DNA from 3 places in the Janthinobacterium sp. PSPC3-1 genome. Region 2 is predicted to be linked to each of the others. Evidence: predicted binding sites of a transcription regulator. Region 2 holds the regulator's gene; each other region holds the start of a gene.
What was found. The regulator FliA, encoded in region 2, starts transcription of late flagellar genes. The targets are predictions, from matches to a motif close to CTAAAGTTTNNNNNNNNNNNGCCGNTA.
Positions count from the first base shown of each region.

Region 1: a site for FliA is predicted at 1,759-1,785, ahead of ACP7B7_RS25350 (DUF5610 domain-containing protein). Genes of this name have one in related genera too.
Region 3: a site for FliA is predicted at 8,500-8,526, ahead of ACP7B7_RS17630 (FlxA-like family protein). Genes of this name have one in related genera too.

Region 1 covers NZ_JAFCTQ010000034.1:728-11,017, reverse strand. The annotation lists gene ACP7B7_RS25355 (GGDEF domain-containing protein) at 113-1,072, shown strand; gene ACP7B7_RS25350 (DUF5610 domain-containing protein) at 1,082-1,684, opposite strand; gene sbcB (exodeoxyribonuclease I) at 1,823-3,271, shown strand; gene pyrF (orotidine-5'-phosphate decarboxylase) at 3,378-4,202, opposite strand; gene ACP7B7_RS25335 (LemA family protein) at 4,371-4,985, shown strand; gene ACP7B7_RS25330 (TPM domain-containing protein) at 4,988-5,815, shown strand; gene ACP7B7_RS25325 (TPM domain-containing protein) at 5,815-6,336, shown strand; gene ACP7B7_RS25320 (SDR family NAD(P)-dependent oxidoreductase) at 6,347-7,111, shown strand; gene ACP7B7_RS25315 (VanZ family protein) at 7,586-7,999, shown strand; gene ACP7B7_RS25310 (hypothetical protein) at 8,012-8,302, opposite strand; gene ACP7B7_RS25305 (hypothetical protein) at 8,557-9,033, shown strand; gene ACP7B7_RS25300 (M24 family metallopeptidase) at 9,094-10,200, opposite strand.
Region 2 covers NZ_JAFCTQ010000001.1:87,667-97,956, forward strand. The annotation lists gene flhF (flagellar biosynthesis protein FlhF) at 1-64, shown strand, start outside; gene ACP7B7_RS00400 (MinD/ParA family ATP-binding protein) at 57-929, shown strand; gene ACP7B7_RS00405 (RNA polymerase sigma factor FliA) at 970-1,701, shown strand; gene ACP7B7_RS00410 (flagellar motor protein) at 1,683-2,429, shown strand; gene motD (flagellar motor protein MotD) at 2,446-3,231, shown strand; gene ACP7B7_RS00420 (translation initiation factor Sui1) at 3,296-3,658, shown strand; gene ACP7B7_RS00425 (hypothetical protein) at 3,678-4,532, shown strand; gene ACP7B7_RS00430 (acyltransferase family protein) at 4,525-5,727, shown strand; gene ACP7B7_RS00435 (PEP-CTERM sorting domain-containing protein) at 5,617-6,234, opposite strand; gene ACP7B7_RS00440 (hypothetical protein) at 6,574-7,065, shown strand; gene ACP7B7_RS00445 (flagella synthesis protein FlgN) at 7,093-7,560, opposite strand; gene flgM (flagellar biosynthesis anti-sigma factor FlgM) at 7,569-7,874, opposite strand; gene flgA (flagellar basal body P-ring formation chaperone FlgA) at 8,008-8,712, opposite strand; gene flgB (flagellar basal body rod protein FlgB) at 8,903-9,349, shown strand; gene flgC (flagellar basal body rod protein FlgC) at 9,352-9,753, shown strand; gene ACP7B7_RS00470 (flagellar hook assembly protein FlgD) at 9,770-10,290, shown strand, end outside.
Region 3 covers NZ_JAFCTQ010000016.1:78,835-89,124, reverse strand. The annotation lists gene ACP7B7_RS17665 (DUF262 domain-containing protein) at 1-2,301, opposite strand, end outside; gene ACP7B7_RS17660 (GmrSD restriction endonuclease domain-containing protein) at 2,298-4,100, opposite strand; gene ACP7B7_RS17655 (LysR family transcriptional regulator) at 4,182-5,117, opposite strand; gene ACP7B7_RS17650 (sulfite exporter TauE/SafE family protein) at 5,272-6,033, shown strand; gene ACP7B7_RS17645 (HAD family hydrolase) at 6,041-6,736, shown strand; gene ACP7B7_RS17640 (alpha/beta fold hydrolase) at 6,794-7,594, shown strand; gene dcd (dCTP deaminase) at 7,726-8,295, shown strand; gene ACP7B7_RS17630 (FlxA-like family protein) at 8,561-8,908, shown strand; gene ACP7B7_RS17625 (sensor histidine kinase) at 8,918-10,290, opposite strand, start outside.

The sequences.
Region 1 (10,290 bases), on a different contig from region 2:
ATCACGAAGTTGCTTTCAAGTCAGCCATAGTTGTTACTCCCAAGAACGCTTTACGCTATCATGATGCGCATGTTCCGCCGCCTGCGCGGCGCTGCCTCTTGGAAAGCATATCGTGGAAAAAATCGGCAATTTTGACGCTTCAGGCTGCAACATCGGCGATTTGCAGCTGTTTTCCGATGCGCCGGACGAGCGGACGGCGGCCATGCTGGCGCCCTGCCCGGTGCTGCGGCTGGAAGCGGGCGAAGCCCTGAGCGACAGCGCCTGCCTGTATATCGTGCTGCGCGGCTCGCTGGCGGTGGCGGCCGATACCTATACGGGCATGGACGACGGCACGGTCAGCAAGGTGTTGCCCGGCGAAAGCGTGGGCGAGCAAGCGGTGCTCGATGAAGCAAGCAACCTGACGGCCATTTCCGCGCTGGAAGAAACCGATGTGCTGGTGATCGACGCCGTGCTGGTATGGGAACTGATCGAACAGTCGAACGGCCTGGCGCGCAACCTGCTGCGCTTGATGTCGTTTCGCATCCGCGCCGCCAACGCCTTGCTGCGCCGGCGCCAGAAACTGGGCGAGTTCTACCGCCAGCTGTCGATGGTCGACAGCCTGACCGGCCTGTACAACCGTGCCTGGCTCAACGATTTACTGCCGAACATGATCAGCACCGCCCACGACAGCGGCGCGCCGCTGTCGCTGCTGATGATAGACCTCGACCATTTCAAGCGTTTCAACGACCGGCACGGCCACCAGGCCGGCGACCAGGCGCTGCGCATCGCCGCCCAGGTGGTGGGCGCGGCCCTGCGCCCGACCGATTTTGCCGTGCGCTATGGCGGCGAGGAATTGATGGTCATCTTGCCCGACACCAATGAACAGCTGGCGCTGCTGGTGGCCGAACGCCTGTGCGAACGCATGCGGCAAGCCGTCATCTTCGAAGACCTGCGCTGCCCCCTGCCGCATATCACGGGCTCGTTCGGCGTGGCCAGCCTGGCGCTGCGCCAGGACGAGCACGGCCTGATCGCCACGGCCGATGCGGCGCTGTACCGCGCCAAGGACGCCGGCCGCGACCGCGTTGCCCTGTAAACAAGTGCTTCAGGCTGCCGTGTCGGCCTTCTTGCTGCTGTGCGCGGCAACGAAATCGGCATAGCCCTTCTGCACCAGCTCATAGGTCTTGTCGATATTGCCGGCGATATCGCCTTGCAGCACATTCAAGCCCTTCAGGATATCGCGCGCCTCCGAAAAGCCTTTTTCCATGCCACCGCTGATGGTGCCCATGAATTTTTCCAGCGCGGCATCATTGTCCATGCCGGGGTTCTGCTTCTTGAACGCTTCGAAAAAGCCGGTCGACAGCGATACGATGCGGTTCGCCGTGGCTTCGGCGCTATTGTCCTGCGATGCCGCGTTTTGCACGGCGTTGTCGCCGAAATCGGCCTGCAGCGCTTCATTGATGCTGGTGATGGCCGATTTGTAGACCAGCGCCAGCGGATCGTTTTGCGAACTGATCGACACATTCATGGACGCCTGCAAAATGGCGGCGTTCAGTTGCAGTTTCGAGCGGTCGTTGACGCTCATCTGGGCGGTGCTGCCTTCGGCCTGCTTGACTTTGTCGTCCTTGCCGGCGACACCACTGGTGGTGTTGCCGGTATTGCTGACGGAACTGGCGGAATTGCCGCTTGCGGCGATGGGAAGTGACACGATAAGCCTCCTTGGACGGACAATGGTTGACTCCATGCGAGAATGCGCAGTACAGCTGATCCTCTCTTTGGTAATATCGGCAAGAATTCCGAAAACTGAAGCCGTGAATTTTCGCGGCACACCATGCAAGCACCATCAATGACAAACCAGACTTTTCTTTGGCACGACTACGAAACCTTCGGCGTCCAGCCGCGCCGCGACCGGCCAGCCCAGTTCGCCGCCATCCGCACCGATGCCGACCTGAACGAAATCGGCGAGCCCATCATGTTGTATTGCCAGCCTGCCAATGATTTCCTGCCCGATCCGCAATCGTGCCTGATCACCGGCATCACGCCCCAGCAATGCCTGGCGCTGGGCGTGCCCGAACACCAGTTCGCCGCCACCATCGAAGCGGCCTTTTCGGAGCCCGGCACCATCGGCGTGGGCTACAACACCATCCGTTTCGACGATGAAGTGACGCGCTTCCTGTTCTGGCGCAACCTGATCGACCCGTATGCGCGCGAATGGAAAAACCATTGCGGCCGCTGGGACCTGCTCGACGTGGTGCGCATGACGCATGCGCTGCGCCCGGAAGGCATCCAATGGCCGAAGCGCGACGACGGCCAGACCAGTTTCAAGCTGGAACATCTGAGCAAGGCTAACGGCTTGCTGCATGAGGCGGCGCACGATGCGCTGTCCGACGTGCGCGCCACCATCGCGCTGGCCCGCCTGATCAAGCAGATGCAGCCGAAACTGTTCGACTTCTGCCTGGCGCTGCACAAGAAAGACAAGGTCGCCAGCGAAATGGGCATGCACCTGGCCGCCGCCCAGCGCCAGCCGTTTTTGCACGTCTCGGGCATGTTTCCGGCCGAACGCGGCTGCATCGGCGTGGTCTGGCCGCTGGCCACGCACCCGAGCAATAAAAATGAAATCCTGGTGTGGGATTGCCAGTACGATCCGCGCGAACTGTTCACCCTGGACGCCGACACCATCCGCACCCGGCTGTTCACGCGCAACGACGCCATGCCCGAAGGCATGACGCGCCTGCCCGTGAAGAGTATTCATGTGAACAAGTCGCCCATGCTGGTCAGCAACTTGAAAACCCTGTCGCCGGCCATGGCCGCGCAATGGGGCATCGATCTCGCGGCGGCGCTGGAAAACGGCCGCCTGGCCGCCGGCGCGCCGAACATGGACGCCATCTGGGCCGAGGTGTTCAAGCGCCCCGCCGCCGAAGGCCGCGCCGATGTCGATGAAGACCTGTACAACGGCTTTGTCAGCAATGACGACCGCCGCCTGCTCGATTCCCTGCGCCGCGAGACGCCGGCCAAGCTGGCCAGCGCCCGCCCTTCCTTCAGTGACGAGCGCCTGCAGGAACTGCTGTTCCGCTACCGCGCGCGCAACTTCCCGCAGACCCTGAGCGAAGCGGAAAGCGTGCGCTGGGAAGAACACCGCGCCGCCCGCCTGTTCGACGGCGAAGCGGGCGCCCGCACCATCGAGCAGCTGTTTACGGAAATCGATACCTTGTCGGAATCGGTGGATGAGCGGGGCGAGGAGATTTTGGGCGAGTTGTACGATTATGCGGAGATCGTGGCGCCACAGCGCGATTAATGTGTGTATCGCGTAGGTCGGATTAGCGCGCAAGCGCGTAATCCGACAACACCACGATCGCCGCCAACAATGTTGTCGGATTACGGCCCCATGGGCCTAATCCGACCTACGCGGCGCGATGTTGATTGATCGCATCGCGCGTCTCGATCGCCACGCGCCTTGCCGCATCGGCAAAATCCTCGCCAGCCTGCGGCTTGGCATAGATGATGGCCCGCGAGGAGCTGATCATCATGCCCATGCCGTTCGCCGTCTGGCCCGCGCCGACGGTGGCGGCGATGTCGCCGCCCTGGGCACCAATGCCGGGCACCAGCAGCGGCATGTCGCCGACGATGGCGCGCACCTGCGCCAGCTCTTCAGGGAAGGTGGCGCCGACGACCAGCGCGCACTGGCCGTTCTTGTTCCATTTCTCGGCCACCAGGCGCGCCACGCGCTGGTACAGGGGCACGCCGTCCGTGTCGAGAAACTGCAGGTCCGAGCCACCCGGGTTCGAGGTGCGGCACAAGATGATCACGCCGCGGTCCTGCCACGCCAGGTAAGGATCGAGCGAGTCCTCGCCCATATAGGGGTTGACGGTGACGGCGTCGGCGCCATAGCGTTCGAACGCTTCGCGCGCATACTGGGTGGCGGTGGCGCCGATGTCGCCGCGCTTGGCGTCGAGGATCAGCGGGATGTGCGGGTAATGTTCACGCAGGTAGCGGCAGATGTCTTCCAGCTGCTTTTCCGCACCCAGCGCGCCGAAATAGGCGATCTGCGGCTTGAAGGCGCAGGCCAGGTCGGCCGTGGCGTCGATGATGCGCGTGCAAAAGGTGGTGATGCCATCAGGCGCGTCGCGCAATTCGGCCGGCAGCTTGGCCAGGTCCGGGTCCAGTCCCACGCACAGCAGGGAATGATTGGCCGTCCACGCGGCGGTTAACTTATCGATGAAATTCACGGCACACCTTTTCTGTATTCAGTTGCAAACCCCGTATTGTAACGCGGCCGGCGGCCTGTCCGGCGGCGCCAGTCCCGCCCGCCAACCTGATTAAACCAACATTTTGTGGTGTTTAAGGTATATTTGCCCCACCTGACTCTCCTCTTACCACTACGCACGGAAACCATCATGCAAATCACTCAACAATTCACCAAATGGCTGCGCCTGGCCCTCGGCGTCACCGTGCTGGCCGGCGTGCTGACCGGCTGCGGCTACAACGATTTCCAGAGCAAGGACGAAGCGACCAAGGCCGCCTGGGGCGAAGTGGTCAACCAGTACCAGCGGCGCGCCGACCTGATTCCCAACCTGGTCAATACCGTCAAGGGCTATGCCAGCCATGAACGCGAGACGCTGGAAGCGGTGACCAAGGCGCGCTCGGCCGCCACCAGCTTCCAGATCACGCCCGAAGTGCTGAATGACCCGGCCGCGTTCGAGAAGTTCCAGCAGGTGCAGGGGCAGCTGTCGTCGGCCCTGTCGCGCCTGATGGTGGTGTCCGAGAAATACCCGGACCTGAAAGCCAATACCAACTTCCGCGACCTGCAGTCGCAGCTGGAAGGCACGGAAAACCGCATCGCCGTGGCGCGCCAGCGCTATATCGTGGCGGTGCAGGACTACAACGTGCATGCGCGCAGCTTCCCGAACAACCTGACGGCCATGATGTTCGGCTACAAGGTCAAGCCATCGTTCACGGTGGACAATGAAAAAGCCATCTCGACCGCGCCATCCGTCGACTTCGGCAAATAAGCATGGGCATCAAGGCCTATTTTGCGGCACTCGTCACGGCGCTGCTATGCGCGATGGGACTGCCGGCCAGCGCCCAGCTGATGGCGGTGCCGCCGCTGGCGGCGCGCGTGACCGATCAGGCGGCCATGCTGGACGAAAAACAGAAGGCGTCGCTGGAAGCCGTGCTGGCCGACTATGAAGCGCGCACCGGCAGCCAGATCGCCGTGCTGCTGCTCAAGTCAACGGAACCGGAAGCGATCGAGCAATACAGCATCCGCGTGACGGACGCCTGGAAGCTGGGCCGCAAGGGCGTCGATGACGGCGTGCTGCTGCTGGTGGCGAAAGACAATCCCTCGTCGCTGCGCCGCTTGCGCATCGAAGCGGGGCGTGGCGTGCAGGGGGTGCTGACCGATGCGCAATCGAAACGCATCTTGCAGGACGTGATCGCGCCCCATTTCAAGCAGCAGGATTATTATGGTGGCCTGGTGGCCGGCGTGGGCGCCATCGCCACCTTGCTGAACCAGGAGCAATTCCCGGCACCGGCGAAACAGGCGGCGCCGGCCGCTGCCGAAGAAGGCGGCATGGGCTTCTGGCTGCCGCTGCTGTTCTTCGGCTTCCTGGTGGTGCTGACCCTGTTCCGCTCGCGCGGCGGCCCAAATCGCTTGCAGCGCGGCAGCAACTGGACCAGCGGCGCCACCGGCGTGGTGCTGGGCAGCATCCTCAGCCAGGCCATGAACAACCGCGGCGGTGGCGGTGGAGGCTTTGGCGGCGGCGGCGGTTTCGGTGGTGGTGGCGGCTTTGGCGGTGGCGGCGGCGGCTTTGATGGCGGCGGCGCCTCGGGAGACTGGTAATGACGCAAGAACTGACATTTGGCCAGCGCTGCGGACGCGCGCTGAAACACTGGCGCGGCACGCCGGCCTCGGCCAGGACGGCCTTCCCTGGCACCACCCTGAAAGCGATCGAAACGGCCATCGCCGAAGGCGAGCAGACCCATCGCGCGGAAGTGCGCCTGATCGTCGAAGCAGCGCTCACGCCTGGCATGGCCTACCAGGGCGTGACGAACCGCGAGCGGGCACGCGAACTGTTTGCCCACTATGGCGTGTGGGATACGGAAGACAACTGCGGCGTGCTGATCTACATCAACCTGGCCGAGCACCAGGTCGATATCGTGGCCGACCGCCATGTGGGGCGCCGCATCACGCCCGAGCAGTGGCAAGCCATCTGCCGTACCATGACGGCCGGTTTTGCCAGCGGCAATTACCACGACAGCACCCTGCAGGCGCTGGGCGAACTGAACAGCTTGCTGCAGCATCACTTCCCGGCCACGGGCGAGCGCAGCAATCAATTACCGAACGAAGCCATCCTTCTCTGACAGAGTACTTATGAAACTAAGCAATAAAACCGCCATCGTCACGGGCGCCACGCAAGGCATCGGCCTGGCCTGCGCCAGCCGTCTGATCGCCGAAGGGGCGCAGGTGATGCTGGTCGACATCAAGGAAGCCGGCGCCGAAGCGGCCGCCGCGCTGGGGCCACAGGCGCACTTTTTTTGCGCCGACGTCAGCCAGAAGGCCGATGTCGACGCCATGATGACCGCCACCCTGGCCCGTTTCGGCCATGTCGACATCCTGATCAACAATGCCGGCGTGACCCATGCCGCCGATTTCCTGGACGTGGCCGAGGACGATTTCGACCGCGTCATGCGCATCAACCTGAAATCGATGTTCCTGTGCGGCCAGGCCGTGGCGCGCGAGATGGTCAAACGCAACAGCGGCGTGATCATCAATATGTCGAGCGTGAATGCGGAACTGGCGATCCCCAACCAGGTACCGTACGTGGTGTCGAAAGGCGCGATCAACCAGTTGACCAAAGTGATGGCGCTGAACCTGGCGCCCCATGGCGTGCGCGTCAACGGCATCGGGCCCGGCACCATCCTGACCGAACTGGCGAAACAGGCGGTATTGTCGAGCCCGCAGGCACGCCACACCATCCTGTCGCGCACGCCACTCGGGCGCTGCGGCGAGCCGGAAGAAGTGGCCGGCATCGCCACCTTCCTGGCCAGCGACGACGCCAGCTACATGACGGGCCAGACGATTTATGCCGATGGCGGCCGCATGGCGCTCAACTACACGGTGGCGGTACAGGAATAGCCGGCCTCGTCAGTTATATCAAAAACCGATAATCGATATCTGAAAAGACCATTAGACATATATCGTGCGGCGCAGCATAATGCACCTGTCTCCACTATTCTCCTCCAAGAAAATAGTTTTAAGCCCGCTTTCACCAGCGGGCTTTTTTTTGTCCCGCATGCGCCCATCGCTTCGTCCAAAAAACTGGAAAGTGTCATCAGGCGGTCATGTTCGCTGGCTATACTTGCTTCATCTGCAGTACACGCAACCGATATGCGCGACGGCGGACAGGTGTGCCTTCACCGGTGCACCACTCCCCATTTTTGCCATGGCGCGCCGCAGCACCGCGACTTGGCCAGCACCGCTCACTCTTGACCCTTTTGGGTTTTCAGCCCGCTCTTCAGCGGGCTTTTTTTTGCCCATGCTTGCGCATCAGCATGGTGCCCGCGCCGCCCTCCATGCTATTGTTGCCACCTTTCCGCTATTCCACTGACCATGCAAGCCACACTATCCCAGCTTTGTTTTGCCGAGCGCCATGAGCGCCTGCGTTTTCGTACCGCACTGTTTCTGTACACGCTGGTGATCATCATCGGCGACATTCCCGGCGCGCGCGCCGATGTGGGCAAGTACGCTTCGGGCGTGGTACTGCATTCGTTCGGCTACGGCGTGCTGGCCTTGCTGCTGTTCAGCGGCATTGCCGGCGGCATGGGCCGCCGCGCCGTGTTGTCGGTGCTGATGGTGGCGGCGATGGGTGCTCTGGACGAATTCATCCAGAGCTTCCTGCCCTACCGCCGCGGTGCCGTGTCCGACTGGCTGGTCGACATCACGGCCGCCACTCTGGTGGCAGCGCCCCTGTATTTCCTGTGGCCCAGGATGGTCGCGGCTGGCCTGAAGAAATCGCCTTTGTAAACGACACCACCATCACGGCGCGGCGGTCTCGCTGGCGCCCAGCGCCAGGGTCAGCTGCCCCTGCCCCACGGCGGCCTGGGCGGCGGCACGGCGCAAGACCGCACGCATCTGCCGGCGGCCGCTTGCTCCCGCCGCGCGCGCGGTATCACGCCGCATCGCCATCAATTGTTCCGACCGGGCAAGCCTGGCCAGGCCATGCAGCGCCTGCCTGAGCATATGCAGCGCGCGCCCATCGTCGACCTGCTCACCCTCGTCGCCATACACGGCGACCAGCACCGCTTCAATCAGCTTGTCACTTGTCATACCTGAAAACACCTTTCTCCTGACGTGAACGACGGGGGAGCGCGAGCGCCCTGAATGTTTGCTGCAAGAACATCTTTTATACCAAGCTCAACAATTGGAATACTTGATGTATCTCAACGCTAAACAAGACACCTGGAACGTCTCGCCGTGCCGGCGCTCTTACATGCAGTAGTTACGGCCATGTCCGGCATGCACCATTCATGCGGACTTCCACCCTACTTCCACCATATTGTCACTCCTGAAGGAGAACACAGATGAGAGCAAAAAATACCCTGGCGCTGGCAGGCCTGTCATGCTTGCTGCTGGCCGCTTGCAGTTCGACCGATAGCGGCAGCACGGCCATGAGTCGCAGCGGCGAGAACGTCAGCAGCACCGGTAGCGCTACCCAGGCCGGCACGACGCCAGCTCCCGGCAGCAGCGACACCGGCAGCATGAACGCCACCACCAGCGGCAGCGACATGAGCATGGACGGCAGCCAGTCGGGTATCGGCATCGCCTCGGCCACCGTGCAGTCCATCGAGCCGGTGGCGCGCGGCATGGACCAGGCCAGCGGCGACACGCAGGCTGGCAGCTCGGGTACCGCGGGCACCACCGCCGGCAGCGCGGACATGTACCGGGTCACGCTGCGGCTGGATGATGGCAGCACGCGCGCCATCATGCAAAATTCCGCGCCCACTTACCAGACCGGCGACAGGGTCAAGCTGGTCAACGGCCTGCTGCAAAAATACTGAACCGCACGGTGATGATCACGGCAGGCAGTTGCTGGCTGTCTGCCTGTCGTATCGGCATATCTACTCCAACTCAAGACTCAGCGGACGACGCCGTCCACGCACCGAGATCGACGGCCAGGCGGGGTCGAAGGTCAGGTTGCGCAGGCGCTGGCCGTTGAGCAAAAAGGTGTCTTCAACCATGCCACCAGGCAAGCTGGGATGGAACGCCAGCGCCATGCCATCCTTGAGCAGCAGTTCCGTGCAACTGCCTGCCGCCACTTCGGGCGCCTGGTAGCCGGCGATGCCGCCCTGGCGGTGATTGAGCACGGCGTCGGGCTGGCCGGCATAGGCATAGGCGCTGTCGAGCGCGTGATACACCATGCTCAGCGCATGGCCCGCCTCGCAGGCATCGAGCGCCACCGCCTCGAGCGCCAGGATGGCGGCATCGGCCTCGTCCACGCCGGCCTGGGCCGGGCGGAAGCGGCGCTGGCGGCTGAGCGAAGCGCACAGGCCGAAACGCCGCGCGCACAGCGCCAGCACCACGCTGCTGCCCAGCGGGGTGGCCGACGGCGGCGCGCGCCGGTAGCGCTGCTGGCGCTGTGCGCCCACCGCCATCACATGCATGGTGTGCAGGCCGCGTGCCCACAAGCCGCGCGCGCAGGCGCCGGCCAGTTCCTGCTCGGTCCATTCCGGGCGGGCCGCGCGCAGCGCCTCGCTGGCGGCGCTGGCGGCCAGCCGCCCCACCGCGCGATAGCGCAACTGCTCCGGCGGCAGCAGGGGCAGCCGCTCGTCGCGCAAAACCATGGGCAGGCTGCGCTCGAACACGCCGGGCCGGTCGCACAGCACCGGCAGGCCGCCGGCCGCGTGCTGCACGAAATGCTCGCGCAGCTCGGCCAGGCGCGGCTGCATCCAGGGCGTCACCTGCCAGGTCCAGGGGCCGCGTACTTCTTCATGGCGCAAGCGCTGCGCTTCGGCTTCGTCGGTCAGGATATAGGCGGCGTCACGGGTGACCAGCACTTCGGCATGGCCGCACTCGGTCGACGGACAATGACCGCCCGAGGCGCCGGCCGTCGCCCAGGCAAACCAGTCCACGCCGCGCAGGCGCAAGGCGCCGGCCCCTTCCTGTTCCAGCCAGCGGCGCATCTGCGCCAGTTTGTGGGCAATTTCCTGCTCAACGGTCCAGTTCATGCGTGCTCCGATCACGGCGGCGACATGGTGCTACAGAAAATCTTATGACTGGTTACCTTAAAAAAAGTTCACCAAGAACGACATGTTTTT
Region 2 (10,290 bases):
GCCGCTGCTGATGGCCCAGGCCGCCACCCGCAACAATGAAGCACGCGGGGTGCACGGTGGCTAATTTTGATTTCGACCAGGCCGAAGGCTTGCGCCGCATGCTCGCCGGCGCGCAGCCGCGCGTGCTGACGTTTTTGTCGGCCACGCCGCAGGACGACAAGGGCGCGATGCTGGTCAACCTCGGCGCGTCGCTGGCGCATGCCGGCAATGAGGTGCTGCTGCTCGACGCCAGCACCAGCGGCGACGGTGTCGCCTCGCGGCTGGGCCTGGCGCATGGCGCCACTTTGCTCGACGTGGCGCGCCAGCAGTGCGGCCTGAACCAGGTGATCCACCAGGTGCCGCAGGGCTTCGGCGTGGCCAGTCTGGGCGCGCGCGACCATCTGATGGACGGCCCCGGCTATGCCAGCGAGGACGAGGCGCGGCGCCTGGCCAAGACCTTTGAAGTGATGGCGCGCCAGGCCGGCATCGTGCTGGTCGACGGCGACATGAGCATGGCCGGGCAGGGCGGCGCCTGCTTCCCGGTGCCGATGATGGCCAGCGCCGATATCGTGGTGCAGGTCTCGACCAGCGCCACCTCGATCAAGGCCGCCTACTGCCTGATCAAGCGCCTGAACCAGGAATTGGGCCGCCGTCCTTTCGGCATTCTCGTCACCGGCGCTTCCGAAACGGAAGCAAAAGTGGTATACGATAATATGGCACAAGCGGCAAGCCGCTACCTGGCCGTGAAACTGACGTCGATGGGCTCGGTTCCGGCCGATGAATACCTGCATCGCGCGGCGCGGCTGGGCCGCAGCGTGATCGATGCGTTTCCGCTGGCTGGCGCATCGGTGGCGTTTCGCGGACTGGCCGAACGGCTGGCCCGCTCGGCGGCGCCGGTGCTGGGCACCACCTTGTACCAGACGGGGAGTCCACACCATTTCAGCGCCTGATGATTTTGCAGCATTCTCACAAGATAATAATAAGTAGCCTATGTACACGGTCAAAGGGAAATCGAACAAGGATCATTTGCTGACGGAACACATTCCGCTGGTAAAGCGCCTGGCGCACCACATGAAGGCCAAGTTGCCGCCTTCGGTCGAGGTCGACGACCTGATCCAGGCCGGCATGATCGGCCTGCTCGATGCCATCACCCGCTATGAAGAAACGCATGGCGCGCAGTTCGAGACGTATGCCGTGCTGCGCATCCGCGGCGCCATGCTCGACGAGTTGCGCACCAGCGACTGGCTGCCGCGCAGCATGCGCCAGAACATGCGCAAGATCGAAGAGGCGATGAGCACCTTGCAGCAGCGCCTCGGCCATCCGCCGACCGAATCGGAAGTGGCCAAGCTGCTCAAGATCTCGCTGGTCGATTATCAGGAAATGCTGGGCGAGGGCGGTGGCCACCAGCTGGTCTATTATGAAGACTTCCATGATACGGACGGCAATGACAGCTTCCTCGACCGCCATTGCGTGGACGAGGACAGCGACCCGCTGCGCTCGCTGCTCGATACCGATTTCCGGCAGTCCGTGATCGACGCCATCGACGCGCTGCCGCCACGCGAGAAAATACTGATGAGCCTGTATTACGAGGAAGAGCTCAATCTCAAGGAGATTGGCGCCGTGATGGGCGTGTCCGAATCGCGCGTGTCGCAGCTGCACACCCAGGCCGTCGCGCGCCTGCGCGCAACCTTGAGGGAGCAGGCGTGGACTGGTCCAGCGTAATCGGGCTGGCCCTGGCGCTGGCGGGCCTGCTGGTCGGCCAGGCGCTCGAAGGCGGCAAGATGGCCTCCTTGCTGCAGCCGGCCGCCTTCGCCATTGTCGTGATCGGTACCTTTGGCGCGGTGCTGCTGCAAACCCGCTTGCGCACCTTCGTGCGCGGGCTGGAAATGCTGCGCTGGGTATTTTTTCCGCCTGCGGACATGCGTGCCGAACTGGGCCGCGATATCAGTCAGTGGAGTTTGACGGCGCGCCGCGACGGCACGCTGGCGCTGGAACGCATGATGGAAAGCACGGCCGACCATTTCAACGCCAAGGGCCTGCGCATGATCGTCGACGGCATCGCGCCCGACAAGCTGCGCCAGGTGCTGGACGTGGAAATCACCGCCTATGAACTGGCCGAACGCCAGGCCGTGAAAATCTGGGAATCGGCGGCCGGCTATTCGCCGACCATCGGCATCCTGGGCGCGGTGCTGGGCCTGATCCACGTGATGGAAAACCTGACCGACCCCAGCAAGCTCGGTGGCGGCATCGCGGTGGCGTTCGTGTCGACCATCTACGGCGTCGGCCTGGCCAACTTGCTGTTCCTGCCGGTGGCCAATAAATTGAAAGCCATCGTCTCGCGCCGCGTGGTGCAGTATGAAATCACGGCCGCCGTGTTCTACGATATCGCCACCGGCGACCATACGCGCATCATCGAAGAGCGCGTGGCCAGCCTGCTTCATGAGCACTGAGCGAGCATTGACCATGATGCGGCGCGCGCGCAGGAAGTATGACGAGGAGCCGGACAACCAGGACCGCTGGCTGATTTCCTACGCCGATTTCATCACCCTGCTGTTCGCCTTTTTTGTCGTCATGTATGCGATTTCGCAGGTCAATGAAGGCAAGTACCGCGTGTTTTCCGATGCCATCGGCACCGCCTTCAGCCTCGACAAGGGCGCGCCGCCGATCCAGATGGAAGCGCCGCAGGCGATCCCGCTGCCGAACCCGGCCCTGAAACGCCGTACCGAAGCGATCCGCCGCGAGCGCGAACACATGACGCGCCTGGCGCAGGACCTCACCTCGACCCTGGCGCCACTGGTGAAAGAAGGCAAGGTGCGCGTGACCCAGACCAGCCGTGGCGTCAGCGTGGAAATCAATGCCAGCGTGCTGTTCGATCCGGGCGCGGCCGGCCTGACGGCGGAATCTGACCAGGCGCTGCGCGCGGTGGCCGTGCTGCTGCGCGGCGACGCCCACAATGTGCAGGTGGAAGGCCATACCGACATCCAGCCGATCAGCAATTCCACCTTTGCCTCGAACTGGGAACTGTCGTCGGCGCGCTCCAGCGCCGTGGTGCGCCTGTTTATCGCCAGCGGCGTGCAGGCTTCGCGCCTGACGGCGGTCGGCCACGCCGACAATATCCCGGTCGCCGACAACGAGACGCCGGAAGGGCGGGCACGCAACCGCCGGGTCGCCGTGACGATTTTGTCCGGCATTGCCGACACGGTGACGGAAGTGCCGACCGCGCCGGCGCCTTTGCCTGGCAACCCGCAATAATCAGGCTGCGGCTGGCCTTGCCGCTTGCTACAATCGCGGCATCTTTGTTCTTTATATCCCCATCATGAAAAGCAGTTCCCAAGGCGGCCTGGTCTATTCCACCGAAACAGGCCGCATGTGCCCGGCATGCCGCCAGCCGCTGGCGCTATGCACGTGCAAGGCCGCGGCAAAAGCGGCACCGGTCGGCGACGGCGCCGTGCGCGTGGCGCGCCAGACCAAGGGCCGTGGCGGCAAGAACGTGACCATCGTCAAGGGCTTGCCGCTGGACGCCATCGCGCTGGCCCTGCTGGGCAAGCAGCTGCGCACGCAGTGCGGCTCGGGCGGCACAGTCAAGGACGGCGTGATCGAAGTGCAGGGCGATCACGTGGCCGCCATCATGGCGGCGCTCGTGAAACTGGGGCACAAGCCGAAACAGGCTGGCGGCTGAACGGTAACCCCGCCAGCCCATGCGCCCCTTTCCCGCCCTGATGGTCGTCGCGCTGCCTGTGCTGGCGGCGCTGGCCTATGTCTGCTGGCCGGCGCCCGAGGTGGCCCCGGCCGTGCTGACGCCGGCATCCACAGGGAACAGCCTGTCGTCGTATTTCAATCTCGACGCCAGCCCGGCGCCTGCGCCCGCATCCGCCCAGGCAAGCGCCGCGCCCGGCCTGGAGCAGCAACTGGCGCGCCTGGCCGCCAGCGGCAGCCCGGACGACGCCTATGCCGCCTACAATCTGCTCGACGATTGCATCGTGTTCCAGAAAGAAGGGCGCTTGCCGGCGCTGGAATTCGACCGCGGCAGCGAGATGACGGCGGACGAAAAATCGGCGCAGCAGCACCTGTGCGCGGACCTGACGGAGCGCCAGAAAGGCGCCCGTCTCGATTTCCTGGCGCTGGCGGCCAAGGGCGGCGTGGCGGGCGCCAGCACGCGTTTTTTTTATGAAGGCCCTTTCGGTGACCGCAGCGCCCTGCGCAGCCGGCCCGATGATCCACTCGTGCTGGCGTGGAAACAGCAAGCGGTCGCGCAACTGACGGCGCAAGCCGAGCAGGCCGAGCTGTCCAGCCTCAGCACCCTGATGATGGCTTACCTGGCCGATGGCGAGGTGGTCAGGAAAGACGCGCCGCTGGCGTATGGCTATCTGCTGGCCCTGCGCATGGTGCATGACGATATCCTCACGCCCGGCACCGTCAATCCCTACCAGGACAGCTACTGGCACTGGCTGCGCGATGAACTGTCACCGGAGCAGCAGGCCGCCGCCGTGAGCCGTGCCAATGCCATCGCCGCCCGCTTTCGCCAGCATGCGGGCCGGCCCGCCCATGGTTAAAGTGTCGGCTGTGCCCGGCGCGCGCCTGCCCGGCCTGGATTTGTTGCGCGCGCTGGCCATCGGCTGGATCATGCTGTATCACCTGGAAAGCCATGGCCCGCGCTTTCCCGGGCCCTTGATCGGCTTTGGCTGGATCGGCGTCGACCTGTTTTTCGTGCTCAGCGGATATCTTATCGGCTGGCAGCTGCTGCGGCCGTGGGCCAGTGGCGAGGCGCCGGCCTGGCGGCCATGGTGGCGCAGCTTCATGCTGCGCCGCGCGCTGCGCATCCTGCCGGCTTATCTCACGGTGCTGGCGCTGTATGTGCTGTTCCCCGCCACGGCCGAAGCCGACCGGATGCGGCCACTGTGGCAATTCCTTACCTTTACCGTTAACCTGCTGCCGGCCAGCATGGACCAGCGCGCTTTTTCCCACGCCTGGTCGCTGTGCGTGGAAGAGCATTTTTATCTGCTGCTGCCGCCCATCGTCTGGTGGCTGGCGCGGCGGCCCTGCCTGGCCAGAACGGCCGCCGTGGTGCTGGGGGTGTTCCTGGGCGGCATGCTGCTGCGCGCCTGGCTATGGCGGCAGGAACTGGCGCCGCTGGCGGGCCAGGCGGCGTATGTCCCGGCCTTCATCACACACATCTACATGCTCAGCTACACCCGTCTCGACGGCTTGCTGGCCGGCGTGCTGCTGGCGGCCGTGCGTGGCTTTCGCCCGGCCTGGTGGGCGTGGCTGATGGCGCGCGGCGTGGCACTGCTGGCGGCAGGCACGGCCGGCCTGGGCGCCGCCATGTGCCTGCTGCAGGGCGTGCCCGGCCTTGCCGGCATCGTCTTTGGCTATCCGCTGTTGTCCGCCAGCCTGGCCTGCCTGGTGCTGGGCTGCATCAGCGAACACAGCTTGCCCGGCCGCTGGCGCCTGCCCGGCGCCCATGCCCTGGCCACTCTGGCGTTCAGCCTGTATCTGACGCACAAGCAGGTGTATCACGCCATCGACGCTGCCATGGGGGACTCCCTGGCGGCGTCTTCCATGTTGGCATTTTGCGTCTACAACGGCGCGGCGCTGCTGGCGGCGGCGCTGTTGTATTGCCTGGTGGAGCGGCCAGGATTACGCTGGCGTACCTGGCTGGAAACGCATCATTTGCCAGCGGTCGCCGTCGCTGGCAGTGCCGCTTTTGCGGCGCCACAGTCCCAGGCCGACCAGGCCCAGCCCCGCTAGCAGCATGCCGTAGGTGCGTGGTTCGGGCACGGCCAGGGTCAGCGAAATGTCCAGCAGGGAATCGCGGATGCCGGTGCCGGTCGCCACCAGGGTATAGGTACCCGGCCCCAGCAGGCCGCCGAAGGTGGAGTGGGCGAAGCCGCCCAGCACGCCGACAAAGTCGTCCGATTGCAGCAGGGTGTTGGTGGCGTCGAACAGGTCGATATTCACGCCGACCAGGCGCGGGCCGAAATCGGAGGCGGTGTTGACCAGCCAGGCGGCATTGCCGGAAAAGTACTCGACGCCGTCGCCGACGGTAAACGTGGTCGTTTGCGACAGCGCGCCCCGTTCCGTGGTGAAGGTGTCGATCACCAGCGAGTCTTGCGACAGCAACGGGGTTGCCACGACGGCGTTGGCAACGAGGTTGCCATAACGTACCACTTCCGTGTCGGCCTGGGCCTGGGGTGCCAGCAGGCTGCAGCCTAACAACAGCGCCGCGCTTGCCCGCGATAGTGCGATAGCGTTCATATTCATGCTCCTGTGTGCGATTGATTGGGTACGCCTGCGCCGGGGCGCCGGGCGCGATGCAAGGCAACAACGTCAACCGAGGAGATGTTTTTTTGTCAGCGGGAAAAGTCCGCCTGTTTGAGGTGCGGCGTGCCAGACATGAGCATACGGCGCCGCGCGCAGATGACTTTGCGCGGGCGCAAACGGGTGGTATGTAGACATTGAAACAATTAATGTATTTTCAAGAATGCCGGCACGCTATCATATTGAACCGATATCAGGAGTGGATCAACAATGTTGAAATCGTCAGTCTGGAGCTTGCCACCGTCGGCGCCGGGCCTCGCTGCGGTTCGGGCTCGCATGGCACAGCGTCCGAAGACAGGTGCCATGGTACTGGGTTTGTGTGCGGGCTTGCTCAATGTGTGCATTTGCGTGCCACTGGCGTTACTGGCCTTGAATTTGTTTAAGCTTGAACAACTAGGTGGTTCGGCAGCTGCAGGCCTGGAAGGCGCTGGCATGGCAAAGCTGTTCTGGGCTGCGGTGGTGTTTGCGCCGTTGACCGAGACCGTAATTGGACAATGGCTGCCCATCGAATTGATGCGCCGATTTGGCGTGCGTGCGCAGTATTGCCTTCTGGCCAGTGCAGCACTGTTCTCTTTCGGGCATGTCCTGAATGGTGCTGGTATTTTGCACGCCAGCATGACGTTCATCGGCGGACTGGCCTTCGCAACAAGTTATCTGGTGGCGCGCAACTTTGGGGCACGGCCTGCCTGGCTGGCGGCGGCCACGGCGCACGCATGCAGCAATGGCTTGTTGCTGTTTGTGATAGAACCCTTGTTGCCGCTTCCCTGAGCTGTTACCAACCGGGCATAGGCGCTATCAGCCGATAACGACGCGGCGATGGGTGGTATTGCTGGTGGTCTGGCCGCTGGGGCCGTAGAAGTTGCCGCTTTGGGCGGCCGGGCGCATGGCGCCGAGTGCGCCCTGGGTGTGCAGCAGGTGTTTGTTGACCAGCAGGCTGTTCAGGCGATTCTGTTCCTTGGCGGCGCGCGTGGTGTCGAGCAGCGCCTGCCATGCCGGTGCCGCTTCCGTCTCGCCGGTGGCGGCCAGCCAGCCGTCCATGCCGTCTTCGCCGGCGGCAAAACCGGCGGCGGCCAATGCCTGGTGGCGTTGTTGCGCCAGCTGGCTCAATTGTCCGATCAGCGCTGTCTTGCGCACCGTAATGTCCGAAATTGCATCGATATCGGCTGCAACCAGATGCAGCTGTTCCTGCTTCATCAATGCCAGCAGTGTGGTCATGAGCTCATGCTCGTCGCGCAGGCTGGAAAACGGAGTCACGGATTGCATGGAGGAACCTATCTATTTCGTGAGTGCAGCAGGTCCTTGACCGTGTCGAGGAGACCGTCCGCCACTTTTTCAGAATTGACCTGGAACTGGCCGTCGGCAATCGCGAGTTTGATGCGTTCGACTTTCTTGGTGTCGAACACGCTATTGCTGCTGGTCGTTGCACTGGTCGCCAGTGCCTGTCCTTGCGGCGACAGGCGTACGCTGTCCGACGATGCCGGGGCAGCTTGCGCCTTCTCGGTGTTGCGGGCGCCGGACGTGGCCGCCGGCGTGACCGGCAAGCCGGGATTGCTTTTTATGTTATCGGTAATTTTCACAACGTGATCCTCGTCTGGTCGAAGTCAAAAAACTCCGGGATATGAGTCTTTATCGGCCACTAATCCTGAAACTTTAGTGTGCCAGACCACAATATCGCTGTCCATACAAGTTTATTTCAGCCGTCACAGCGGCCTAGAATGCCACCTCCACCAGGCCGCCCGCGCGCGCCACGCCGCTGATCTGCTGACCGCCCTGGGTCCGTACCTGCACCACCTGGCCATCGCCGGCGTTGCCGATGGCGCGGCCTTCTGATGCTACTTGGAAACCATTGCCGCTGGACACTACCCGGACCAGCTGGCCCTGCTTGACCACCGGTGGCCGGCGCAGGGTGTCGGTGCGCATCGGCGTGCCCGCCGGCAGCGACATATTGGTGCTGGCGCCCACCACTTGTTCCATATTGGTGGCGATTCCGGCCGGCAATGCCGCCAGGTCGCCCTGCATCGTCACCAGCTGGCTGGCGTCTATCGTCTGTCCTTGCGCCAGCGGCACGGCGCTGGCGATATAATCGCCCACCACCGCCACATTGGCTTGCAGGTAAATCGTCCAGTTGGCCGGCGCGGTGCAGCGCACGCCCACCGTGCTCTTGCCCCAGGCGCGGCTGCCCGGCGCCATGAAGGCTTGCGGCGCGGGGCAGGCGGCCAGGTTCAGTCGCGGGTCGACCGCACCGACCGTGACGGTGACCTGGCCCGGCAGGCCATTGCTTTGCACTTGCAGGAATTGCTGTACCGTCTGCCGCAGCGCTTCCGGCGACTGGCGGCCGGCAGTTTGCGCTTGCGCCGGCGTCAGTGGCGCCAATGCAACAAGTACTGACAGCAGCGAGAGGAATGTTTTTTTCATGATGATAGGCCTCTGGAATACTGCCATGATAGTCGCGCCGGCGGTCCTTGAAGCGTGGATTAAGGGGCGAAAGTGTGGTCTGATCCGACGATGGTATTGCTACCGAGAATCGTACTATCATTCCTGTCATCATATATATCGCCATCCTTCCGCCATGAGGCGCCAGTGGCGGACCTTTCCGGAGCCTGACATGATAGGGAAACTCGACGATTACCTGCGCTTCCACGAGTCTGCGCTGAGCTTGCGTTCGACACGCCAGGAATTGCTCGCCTCGAATATCGCCAACGCCGATACACCCAACTACAAGGCGCGCGACGTCGATTTCGCCAGCGCCCTGAAAGGCGTGCTGGCCCGCAGCGAGGGCGTGGCGCCGGCCCTGACTGGCACGGCTGCGAAGCATCTGCCAGGCAACGGCGTGGCCGCCGGCACCGCCACCGGCGCCAAGGTCGAAACCATGCCGGATGGCACGCCGCTGCTGTACCGCGCACCGGCCCAGGGCGCCGTCGACGGCAATACGGTCGACATGGACCTGGAGCGCAATGCCTTTGCCGACAATGCGATTCGTTATGAAGCGAGCATCACGCTGCTCAATTCGCAGATCAAGAGCATGCTGACGGCCATCCAGGGAGGACAATAATCATGTCGCTATTTAATATTTTCAATGTTTCCGGTTCAGCAATGAGCGCCCAGGCGCAGCGCCTGAACACCGTGGCCAGCAACCTGGCCAATGCCGACAGCGCCACCAGCGCCAGTGGCGAAGCCTACCGCGCCAAGCAGGTGGTGTTCGAAGCCGTGCCGCTGGCCAATGGCGGCACCGCCGTCAAGGTACAGAAGGTGATCGAAGATCCTTCGCCGATGAAGCTGGTGTACGACCCGAAGAATCCGCTGGCCGACGACAAGGGCTATGTCACCATGCCCAACGTCAATACCGTCGATGAAATGGTCAATATGCTGTCCGCGTCACGCTCCTACCAGACGAACGTGGAAACCATGAACGCGGCCAAGTCGCTGCTCCTGAAAACACTCACCCTCGGCCAATAAGGCCTGATTGATCATTATGGCAACCATCGATACCAGCACTCCCGCCGTCACCACCGATCTGATGGCGACGATGAATCCGAAGAAAACCACGGCCGCCGCCGGCAGCGTGGAAGAGGACACCAATAAATTCCTCACCTTGCTGGTCACGCAGCTGCAAAACCAGGACCCGATGAATCCGCTCGACAATGCGCAGCTGACCAGCCAGCTGGCCCAGCTGTCGACGGTGACCGGCGTCAACAAGCTCAATTCGACTCTGGAAACCTTGAAAACCAGTTACCAGCAGGCCGAATCGATGCAGGCAGCCAATATCATCGGCCATGGCGTGCTGACGGCCGGCAAGGGCATTACCTTGAGCAAAAGCGCCGCCCTGCTGGGCGTCGACCTGGCGACGGCGGCCGACAATGTCAAGGTCGTCATCTATGACGGCGCCGGCAAGGAAGTCCATTCCATTGATCTGGGCGCCCAGGCGGCCGGTACCTTGCCGCTGGGCTGGAACGGCGAAACCGGCGAAAAAGATGCGGAAGGCAAGGCCATCGT
Region 3 (10,290 bases), on a different contig from region 2:
GGTCTGGCCCAGCAATGCAGTCCGTTTGCCGTCGCTGGCCGTGAACTGGAACAGGTAGCCGCCGGTCGCTGCCCGTATGTTCAGATGTGCCGTGCTGTCGGCAAGTGCCCAAGTCATTCTGATGCCTGGTTCTTCGCGATCCGTACTTGAGTAGTGATAAGCCGTTACGCCAAAAGGGGGCAGCAAGTCTTGCGCGGCCATAGGCTCCAGCATAGTCTTGTACAAATGATAGGTGTGCAGCTCGGCATGGTCCGCGCTTCGGCGTTGCCTGAGCAACAAATAAATCTGCTCCGGTGACACATAGCGAATTTGTTTTTGACCACAATACTTGATCAACTCTGGACAGCGAATGAACGGCTCACGCCAGTCGCCCGTGTCAGGCGTCGTCGCAATCAGCTGGTCGAGTACGGTCGCTACATTTGCCGCGCCTGCAGGGATGTTATCGAGCAGCTCCTTGACGAAAAGCCGTCTCTCCGCATCCTTGCCGCAGTCATCGGCGTTGCCGCGCATTAACCTCTTCCAACTTGTGTCCCTGTCGGCATTGCCACCAAAATGCCAGTTGCTTCCGGCTTGCAAGAGATAATCGCCTCTGCCAAGCAGTGCGCGCTCCCAACGGGCGTTGCCGAAAGCGTGCAGGCCCGTCGGGCCAAAGACAGTTGCTGCGCGCTGATAATAGTCTCGGAACCTGTCGAGCAAGGTGTGATTGCTCGCTTCCGGCCAATTTGTGTTGCCACATGTTTTCCATGTGTCGAGTACCCCGGAGAACTTCAGCAGAAATTCGATCTGGCCTTTGAAATATCCATGCTGTTCGGCCTGCAAGATGGCGTCTCTCCACTGGTTATCACGCAGGATGAGGCTGGCTTTCAGTTGCTCTTCTCGCAGTTGCTGACCGTAAAAGCCGCCGACATGGAGCGGACCTGAAGCCAGGTGGTCGAGAATGCGCGATGCATGCGGCAGCAGCAGATTGACACCGGCTAGGCCGCGGCGCAGGTCGCCATTATTGTTGTAGTAGCTGTTCTCCGACAAGTTGACGATGACGCGCATCCATTCGGCGAAGCGGTCGGGCATCAACTGTGTCGGATGATGGTGAATATAGGCAGAATAGGCATGAAACTGGATCAGTTGGACGTAGGTGACAGTTTTGACCTTCTGTAATACTTCGAAGAATGCTCTTTGTTCGTCGTAATACGGATTCGGGCCAAGGATAGCCCGCATTCCTGCCTCTTCACCACTGCATGCGTCGAGCAAGGCGATCAATCTGTCGATCAGCGCGGCATCGAGGCAATCGTTTTCCTGGAAGCGCCGGAATGAGAATGGCCTGGCAGCATCGCGCATGGCAGACAGCAGCGTTTCATTCGCCACGATATCGGCATCGCGGGTCGTGATGGCCAGATTCTGCACCAGACGCATGAATTGCTCATCGAAAAGATTGGTTTCCTTGTCGCGGTAATCCCACAGCAGATCGGCCCACACGGTATCGATACGATCGCTGAAATAGGCTTTTAAGGTGGCGGGCCGGCCATGTAATTGGTAGTGCGTGGCGGAAAACAGCGTGCCCAGATGCTGCTCCAACTTTGCCTTGAAATTTTCAAATGGCGTCAGCGGTTTGCCGCGTGCGTTCATCTTGATGTACAGATCATCGGACAAGCCAAAATGCCGCAACTCCAGCAGGTGCAGGGTGATGTAGGGGTGTTCTTGTTGAATCAGCCGGGCATACAAGCCAGGGGCGGATACGAATCTGGCATGGATGGCGTCTAGCATGCACAGTACCGACTGAATTGTCGGATCGCGCTGCCAGGAATGAAAAAACCATGGCTCATTGCGCAACAGGGCCGATACACACATGTCCACAGTCGGTGCGTGGTGAGACTGCCATTGGGTCAATAATGCATCGAAGAACTCCTCGCTGCTGGTGCGTATCGCATAGGTGAACCGAGAATGCTTGCCGTCGCGCATGTATGAGGCGAAATCAGCCAGTGCTCCATCACGCCATGCCAGGTACCAGTGCAGCAGGAACAGGGTCGTCAGGCGCTGCTGGCCATCGAGTGGCGAGAATGTCTGCGGCCCGTCCGATTTGACGCTGCCGTAGACGAAATCGAGGTTCAGGGGCAAGGTGGCATCGCCAGGTGCTTTCAGCAGTGCGCCAGACAGGGCATCGAGAAACTCGCTGCGTACTTCGTGTTCTCCGCTGCGGCCCTGTGCGTAATCGCGCTGTATCAGGGGAATCTCGATCGTAGCATACCGGCTGAACATTTCTCGAAACGTCAGCTCGCCACTGCTGGTTTCCGTGTTGTGTCTCATTGTTGATCTCCGTTGTGCCTGGAAAAGAGCTGGGTCAGGCTGTTCGCGATGGCGTCGCGGTAACTGGTTCGGTCTGCCTGTGTCCACAGGGTCATCTGATCTGGCCTGCCGCTGAAATATTTCATAAAAACATTTTTCGTACACAGCGGCACGAAGACGCCATGCTTGTCGCTGGAGGTGATCTTCATGCGTTTGACCGGGAATACCGCGTTCTTGTAACTTCGGTTGGTCGATGAGTCGAGGAGGGTCAGATTTCCTATTCCATTGTCGCCAGCCATTTCACTGCGGCTGTCAAATTTGTCGAGCACCTGTTCGTGGAAGCGCTGGAAACGCTGCGTCAGCTGCACGTCCGGTGAGTTGCTTTGCATCAGGTCAAGAAAGACTTTCGCCTCATCGCGCAGGGTGGTGGTTTCCTCGTGCAAGTTGGCGTAATCGCGCAAGTCTTCCAGCCATTCCAGTTGTTCCCGCCGACTAGCTGGTGCGACTGTGGCGGTCGCGTGGATATGTTCGATGTCCCAGTGCTCTTGCTTGAAATGGTTGAATGGAAAGCGCAGCGTGGTCTTGCCGCTTTCCAGCAATGCTGCAATATTAAACAGCAGTAGTACCGAACGAATTGAGCTGTGATGTGATGTGTTTTCGTAGCTGAGTTCGTGTAGTTGTTTATCAATTGCCGTACGTGACAGTTCTATATCGGCTGATTCTGGCAGCGCCTGGCCGGTCAGGCGCTGGAAGATACGCTGTTTCAAATAATATCGGAATGCACTTTTGCTCATGCGCGATGCATGTTCTTTCAGCGCCAGCAGGCCTTCCCCTTCATTGACCAGATAGCCTATCAGGTGGTACAGCGTGCGGTCGGCAAACCATTCCTGCAGCAGCATGAAGAATTGTTTGACCTTCAGCCACTCATGCATCACATCGGCTTTTGCTGTTGCCCATTTTTCTTGGAAAAACCAGAAAGTGTCGAGCGTGTCGTTCGAAAATGCATGGTCACTGGTTGTTTCACGGGCAATCAGTTCGAACAGATAACCGATGCGATTACCGCGAAATGGGGCACCGTTGTAAAGGAAATGCCAGATGTCGTCGCCTTGCAGCGTTCTTTCGATATCGTCCCACTCACGGGCAATCGCGACACGCTGCAGATGTCCCGTGTCAGAGGCGAAATTCTCTTCTCGCAAGAATAATGCCCGGACCAGTTCCGCATTGGTCAGGGCAATTTTTCCCATGTTCAAGCGTGTAAATGCCTGCACCGGGTCTTCCGCAGCAGACAATTCGCACCAGATGACCTTGACGTTCTTGCCGATCTCATCGCCGTTCAGCAGGCATTGCAGCAGCTTCAATTTGTGGCTGCCATCGCGGACCTTGAACCAGTCCCTGATGGTTTGCGATGCCTGGCGCAGATGATAAACGTCAATACTTTCTTTGGCCATTTCCACTTGCATGTTTTGCAGGAAGGCAGTGGTGGTAGGCCTGGTTTCGAAAGAAAGGGAAAATGGTCGCTTGTCGAGTAATTCCAATATCGGTTTGAGTTCGCTCAGGATCAGAAAAATGGTCGTCAGACGTTGCTGCCCGTCGATCAATTCCCAGTCGCCCTCGTCGCGCTGTCGCACAACAATGGGTTGCAAGCAATAGAAAGAGTTTTTCTGCTGATTTTCTGCCTGTTTCTGAAAACTCCAGATATCGTCGAGCAGATCGCTCACCTGTCGCGCTGTCCAGCGGTAGCCACGCTGGTAGGCCGGAACGTAAAAAAGCTTGTCGAGCAGGTTGCTGATGGGTGTGACATGGATGCGGGAAGGCGTCATGCGAGCATCTCCAAAAGAATATAGGTGGATTATAAATAAAATAATATCCCTTTGGAAATTATCGTCGAATTTCCATCGCATCTACCCGTCAGATTGCTGAGTTCGTTCATCCGGAATCTCCAACCCCTTTTTCTTCACATACTCCAGAAACAACCTTGCCCCCTTTGCCATCCTCGACGTGCCATACACCGCATGCATGCTGGGATCGAGCTCTTTTGACGAAGTCAGCCGGTAAGCGGGGCACACGCGTATCAGCTTGCCGCTGGCCACCGCCGGTTCCGCCAGCCAGCTGGCCAGGCGGGCGATGCCGGCGCCTTCCAGCGCGGCCTGGAAGGTGGCGATGCCGGAGGTAAAGCGAAAGCGCGGCTGGACCTGGTAGCGCACATTGCGTTCGCCGGAAACAAAGTGCCAGTCACGCAGGATGCGCGGGGCGGAGTGCATGATGATGTCGTGGCCGGCCAGCTCTTCCGGTTCGGCAGGTAGCCCCATGCGTTCTACATAGTCCGGGGCGGCGTACATGTGGCGGCGGTAGTTCCACAGGGCGTAGCCGATCAGCTCGCTGGACTGGGGAAAGGCACCGCGGATGGCGAAGTCGAGCTTTTCCTGGATCGGGTCGATCGATTTGTCCGAAAAATGGATGTCGACCGACACGTTCGGATAGTCGCGCGAAAACTGCGCCACCAGTTTCGGCAAAAAACCCAGCGACAGGATCTCGGGCGCCGAGATGCGCACCCAGCCTTGCGGAGAATTGCTCAGCTCGGCCAGTTGATCTTCCGCTTCGGCCTGGGTTTCCAGCAAGTGCTTGGCCGAGGCGTAATAGGTTTCGCCGGCCGTGGTCAGGGTGAACTGTTTTTGCGTGCGCAGGATCAGTTCCGCGCCGATCGCGTCTTCGAGGAACTGGATGGCGCGCGTGACGGCCGACGGCGAGCGGCCCAGCATGCGCGCCGCGTGCACGAAACTGCGTTTTTCCACCACCGTGCAAAAGGCGCGGATTTCCCACATCAGCTTGATCGACATTCCCAGGTTCCCGCAGCGTAAAAGGACAGTAGAGCGCAGAGCGGCCCATTTCGTCAAGCGTTACGCCTGATTGCGTTTAGCGCAATATGAAGTTGCATCCAGAAAAACCGGCGCGGCCTATACTCGCCCTGTTGCCATTCTCTCCCTTGCCGCCATGCTGACCATTTCACTGCTGTGTTTATTTGCCTTTTTTGCCGGCCTGATCGATGCCGCCGTGGGTGGGGGCGGGCTGATCCAGTTGCCGGCGCTGTTCAACCTGATGCCGAACATGGCGTCGACGTCCTTGCTGGGCACCAATAAACTGGCGTCTGCTTGCGGCACCACGTTTGCGGCGCGCTCGTTCATCGGCAAGGTGCATGTGCCCTGGCTGCTGGTGCTGCCGGCGGTGGCCGCCGCCTTCGTGATGTCGTTTATCGGCGCGGCCGCCGTGTCCTATGTGCCGCAGCAGGTGGTGCGGCCGATGGTGCTGGTCCTGATCATCATCATGGCGATCTACACGTTTATCAAGAAGGATTTCGGCAGCCTGCGCGAGGCGCGCACGGTGGGAACCCGCGAACGCATCCTGGCGGTGGTGATCGGCGGCGCCATCGGTTTTTATGACGGCCTGTTCGGGCCGGGCACGGGCAGCTTTCTGATTTTCCTGTTTATCCGCGTGTTCGGCTTCGATTTCATCCTGGCTTCGGCCTGCTCGAAACTGGTCAATATCGCCACCAACGTTGCCGCGCTGGCCTTCTTTATTCCTGCCGGTCATGTGGTGTACGCGGTGGCCGCACCGATGGCGGTATGTAATATCCTCGGCGCGCTGACGGGCACCTGGATCGCCGTGCGCCGTGGCGCAGCCTTTGTGCGGGTGCTGTTCCTGGTGCTGCTGGTGATGCTGATCGTGAAACTGTCCTACGACATCTTCTTCAAGTAAAACCGCCATGAAAACCATCCGCGGCGTGCTGTGGGATAATGATGGCGTGCTGGTCAATACCGAGCAGCTGTTTTACGAAAGCAACCGCGACCTGCTGCTGCCCTACGGTATCGATTTGACGCCCAAGCAGTTTTTCGACTGGTTCCTGGACAATAACTATGGCGCCTGGCATCTGCTGCTGGGGCAGGGCCACGACCTCACGCTGGTCGACCGGCTGCGGCTGGAACGCAAGCGCTTGTTCGGGGAACGGCTGCGCCAGGCGCGCCAGTTGGCGATGCCGGGCATGGACACCTTGCTGGACACCTTGCGCCCGCATGTGGGCATGGGCGTGGTCACCAGCGCCTACCGCGAACATTTTGAACTGAGCCATGCGCACAGCGGATTGCGTGAGCAATTCGATTTTGTGCTGACGCGCGAGTCGTATGGCGCCAGCAAGCCGGCGCCCGACGGTTATCTGCTGGGCTTGCAGCGCCTGGGGCTGGCCGCCGACGAGTGCGTGGCGGTGGAAGATGCGCCGCGCGGCTTGCGGGCGGCCAACGCTGCCGGGCTGGAGTGCATTATCTTGCGCAACCATATGAACCGCCATCATGCGTTCGACGGCGCCTTTTGCGTGGTGGAGTCGGTGGCGGAACTGGCTGAAGTGCTGGCCTCGTTCGTGCCCGGCGCAACGGTGACTGCCCCGCAATTAGAGTGCGCGCTCTGATCCGTCCGGCCGGCCTGCCATTACAATCATCCATCGCCCAGCCTGCCAGAACCCGCCATGACACTACCGCAGCTCCATTTCGCCCACGCCAACAGCTACCCGGCCGGCACCTACCGCCAGCTGTTTGCGCTGCTGGGCCAGCACTACCAGGTGCAGGCGCTCGACATGCACGGCCACGATCCGCGCTATCCGGTCACGGCCGGCTGGCCCGGGCTGGTGCGCGAACTGGTCGATGACCTGGAACGCCGCTACAGCGCGCCCGTGATCCTGGTCGGCCATTCGCTGGGCGGCATGCTGAGCGTGATGGCGGCCAAGGCCCGGCCCGACCTGGTGCGCTGCGTGGTCCTGCTCGATTCGCCCGTGGTGGCCGGCTGGCGCGCCATGTTCGTGCGCCTGGCCCGTAACACGGCCATCGGCGAGCGCTATTCGCCGGCGCGTTTTTCGGCCCGGCGCCGCAAGGTGTGGCCGGACGCGCAGGCCGCCCATGACCACTTTGCCGCCAAGGAGCTGTTTTCCATCTGGGCGCCGCAGGTGCTGCGCGACTATATGGCCAGCGGCCTGGCGCCCCATCCCGACGGCGTGCAGCTGCGTTTTACGCGCGAGGTGGAAACCGAGGTCTACCGAGGCTTGCCGCACCACGTGGGCGCGCTGGTGAAAGACGGTTTGCCGGTGCCGGTCGGTTTTATCGGCGGCCTGGACTCGGTCGAATGCCGGCAGGCGGGCCTGGCCGCGACCCGTAAACTGGTGGGCAAGTTTTTCCGGCAAGTGCCGGGCGGCCACCTGTTCCCCATGGAGGCGCCCGAGCTGACGGCGCAGGTGGTGCATGAGATGATTTCCACCTTGCTGGAAAAACGCTGACGCAGGGCACGAATTTCAGTGCGCAAGGGCCAAAGCCAGCGGGTTTTCGCGTAAAATCCTGCCATTCGGGCCGCTGCCCTCCAGGTCGCGACGCCCCAGCCATTCCGATATTCTAGAAAGATGCCCCAGCGATGACGATTAAAAGCGATAAATGGATACGCCGCATGGCGGAACAAACGGGCATGATCGAGCCGTTCGAACCGGGCCAGGTCAAGGAACGCGATGGCAACCGCATCGTTTCCTACGGCACTTCAAGCTATGGCTACGACATCCGCTGCGCCGATGAATTCAAGCTGTTTACAAACATCAACACCACCATCGTCGATCCCAAGGATTTTGACGCCAATAACTTCGTCGACGTCTCGGGCAAGGGCTATTGCATCATCCCGCCCAATTCCTTCGCGCTGGCCCGCACCGTCGAATACTTCCGCATCCCCCGCAATGTACTGACGATTTGCCTGGGCAAGAGCACCTATGCGCGTTGCGGCATTATCGTCAACGTCACGCCGTTCGAACCGGAATGGGAAGGCTATGTGACGCTGGAGTTTTCCAACACCACCCCCTTGCCGGCGAAGATCTACGCCAACGAAGGCGTGGCGCAAGTGCTGTTCTTCGAGTCCGACGAAGTGTGCGAGACCTCGTACAAGGACCGCGGCGGCAAATACCAGGGCCAGGTTGGCGTGACCTTGCCGAAGACCTGATTCAGGGTTGCTGCATCAGCCAGTCTGCCAGGGCTGGCGAAGCGCGGTACAGCGGCAGATGCCCGCGCAGCAGGCTTTGCGTGCTGCGCCGGTCAGCCGTGCTATCCCATCAACACTCCCGCCTCGCCCCACAAACTCCGCACCGCCAGCATGAAAGCGGCGTCCGCCGCCAGGCCGCCTTTACCCGCCTTTACACTTGTGCATCTTTATCTGTAGGAAACTTTGCCGATAATAATGGTATTGACACAGAGAAGAGGCAATCATCATGGTATCGGCAATCGGTTCGGGCGGCGCGGTCAGCGCGGCCTCCAGCAGCGGCAGTTCCAGCAGCACCACGCAAATTGCTGCCCTGCAGAAGCAGATCACGGCGGCGCAAAAGCAGTTGACGGAGTCGCAGAAGGGCGAACAGACTGAAACGGCGCAGAAATTGCAGGAGCAGCTGGCGCAGCAGATCCAGGCGCTGCAGGCGCAGATCGCGCAATTGCAGGCGGCCGCCGCTCAGCAGGCGCAGCAGAAACAGGACAGCCAGGCCGCCAGCAGCGCGGACACGGCCAGCAGCCCGGCCCGTTCCGCCACCTCGACCCTGGGCAGCATCATCGACACCCAGGCATAAGGGTTGATGTCAGCCCGGCGCTTTGGCGGGCAGGCGTATCTCCACGCACAGGCCGCCGCTGCTGCGGTTGCGTGCCGCAATGGTGCCGCCGTGGCCTTTGACCACATGCTGGGCGATGGCCAGGCCCAGGCCATGGCCATCGGTCGATTTCTGCGTGTTGCTGGCGCGGAAAAACGGCTCGAAGATGGCCGACAGGTCGCTGTCGGCCACGCCGGGGCCATGATCGAGCACGCTCACATGCACCTGCCGGCCCTCGTCATGGCGCGACAGCACCACGCTGATGACACTGACGTCCGGGCTGTGCTTGATGGCGTTGCGCACCACGTTTTCCACCGCGCGTCCCAGCAGTTCGGCCTGGCCGTTGACGATGGCGCTGGCGATATCGGCGTCGCCGCTGACGGTGATGCCGATCTGGCGTCCGTCGGCCTCGGCTTCGAAACGGGCATCCTCGACGATATCGTGCAGCAGATCGGCAATGCTGAAGTCTTCGTTGAGCGGGTTGACTGCGCCCGCTTCCAGCCGCGACAGGGTCAGCAGTTCGCCGACCAGCTTGTCCATGCGCACGCTTTCGCGCTCGATGCGGTCCATCGAGGCGGCCAGCTTGTCGGGCTGCTGGTGGGCCAGGCCGATGGCGGCCTGCAGGCGCGCCAGCGGCGAGCGCAACTCGTGCGACACATCGTGCAGCAGCCGCGTCTGGCTATCCATCAGGCTGCGCAAGCGGCCCGTCATGCGGTCGAAATCGCGGCCCAGGTCGGTCAGTTCGTCGCCGCGCCTGGCGACCGCCTGGAAGCGCGGCGCCAGGTCGCCGCCGGAGGCCGCTTCGAACGCGGCGCGCAGGTCGCGGATGGGGCGCGAAAAATACCAGGCCAGCAGGAAGGCGAACAGCAGGCTGGCCACGGTGGCGGCGATAATCGGAATAAAGGTGCGGTAGGGGCTGTCCATGCGCGGCCCTGGCGGCATGCCGCCCATGCCGCCCATGCCGTTACCCATGCCGTCGCGGCGCGGTGGCTGGTTCATGCCGTTCATCCCGGGTGGCTGGCCGGGTCCATCCATGCGCGGCCCCGGCGGCATGGCGCGGTTGCCCGCCATGCCCATGGCGTTCAGGGTTTCGCGCGCGGCGTCGGTGCCGGCGGTGCGGAAATGCTCGGAGTAGGGCAGGAACAGCAGATAGCGCACGCCGTCGCTGCCGGTCGCCTCGCGCACGACGGCGCGCGGCTGGTCTTGTTGCAGCAGGGCGCGCGCCTTGTCCAGCATGGCCGGCTGCACGGTACGGCCCATCAGCTCGCGGCCGCCGCCATCGACGGCCATCACGCGCATGCGTTCGAGCTTGCCGATAAACTGCTGCAGCGCCTTGCTGCCGCCCGCTTCGAGTGTGGCGGTGG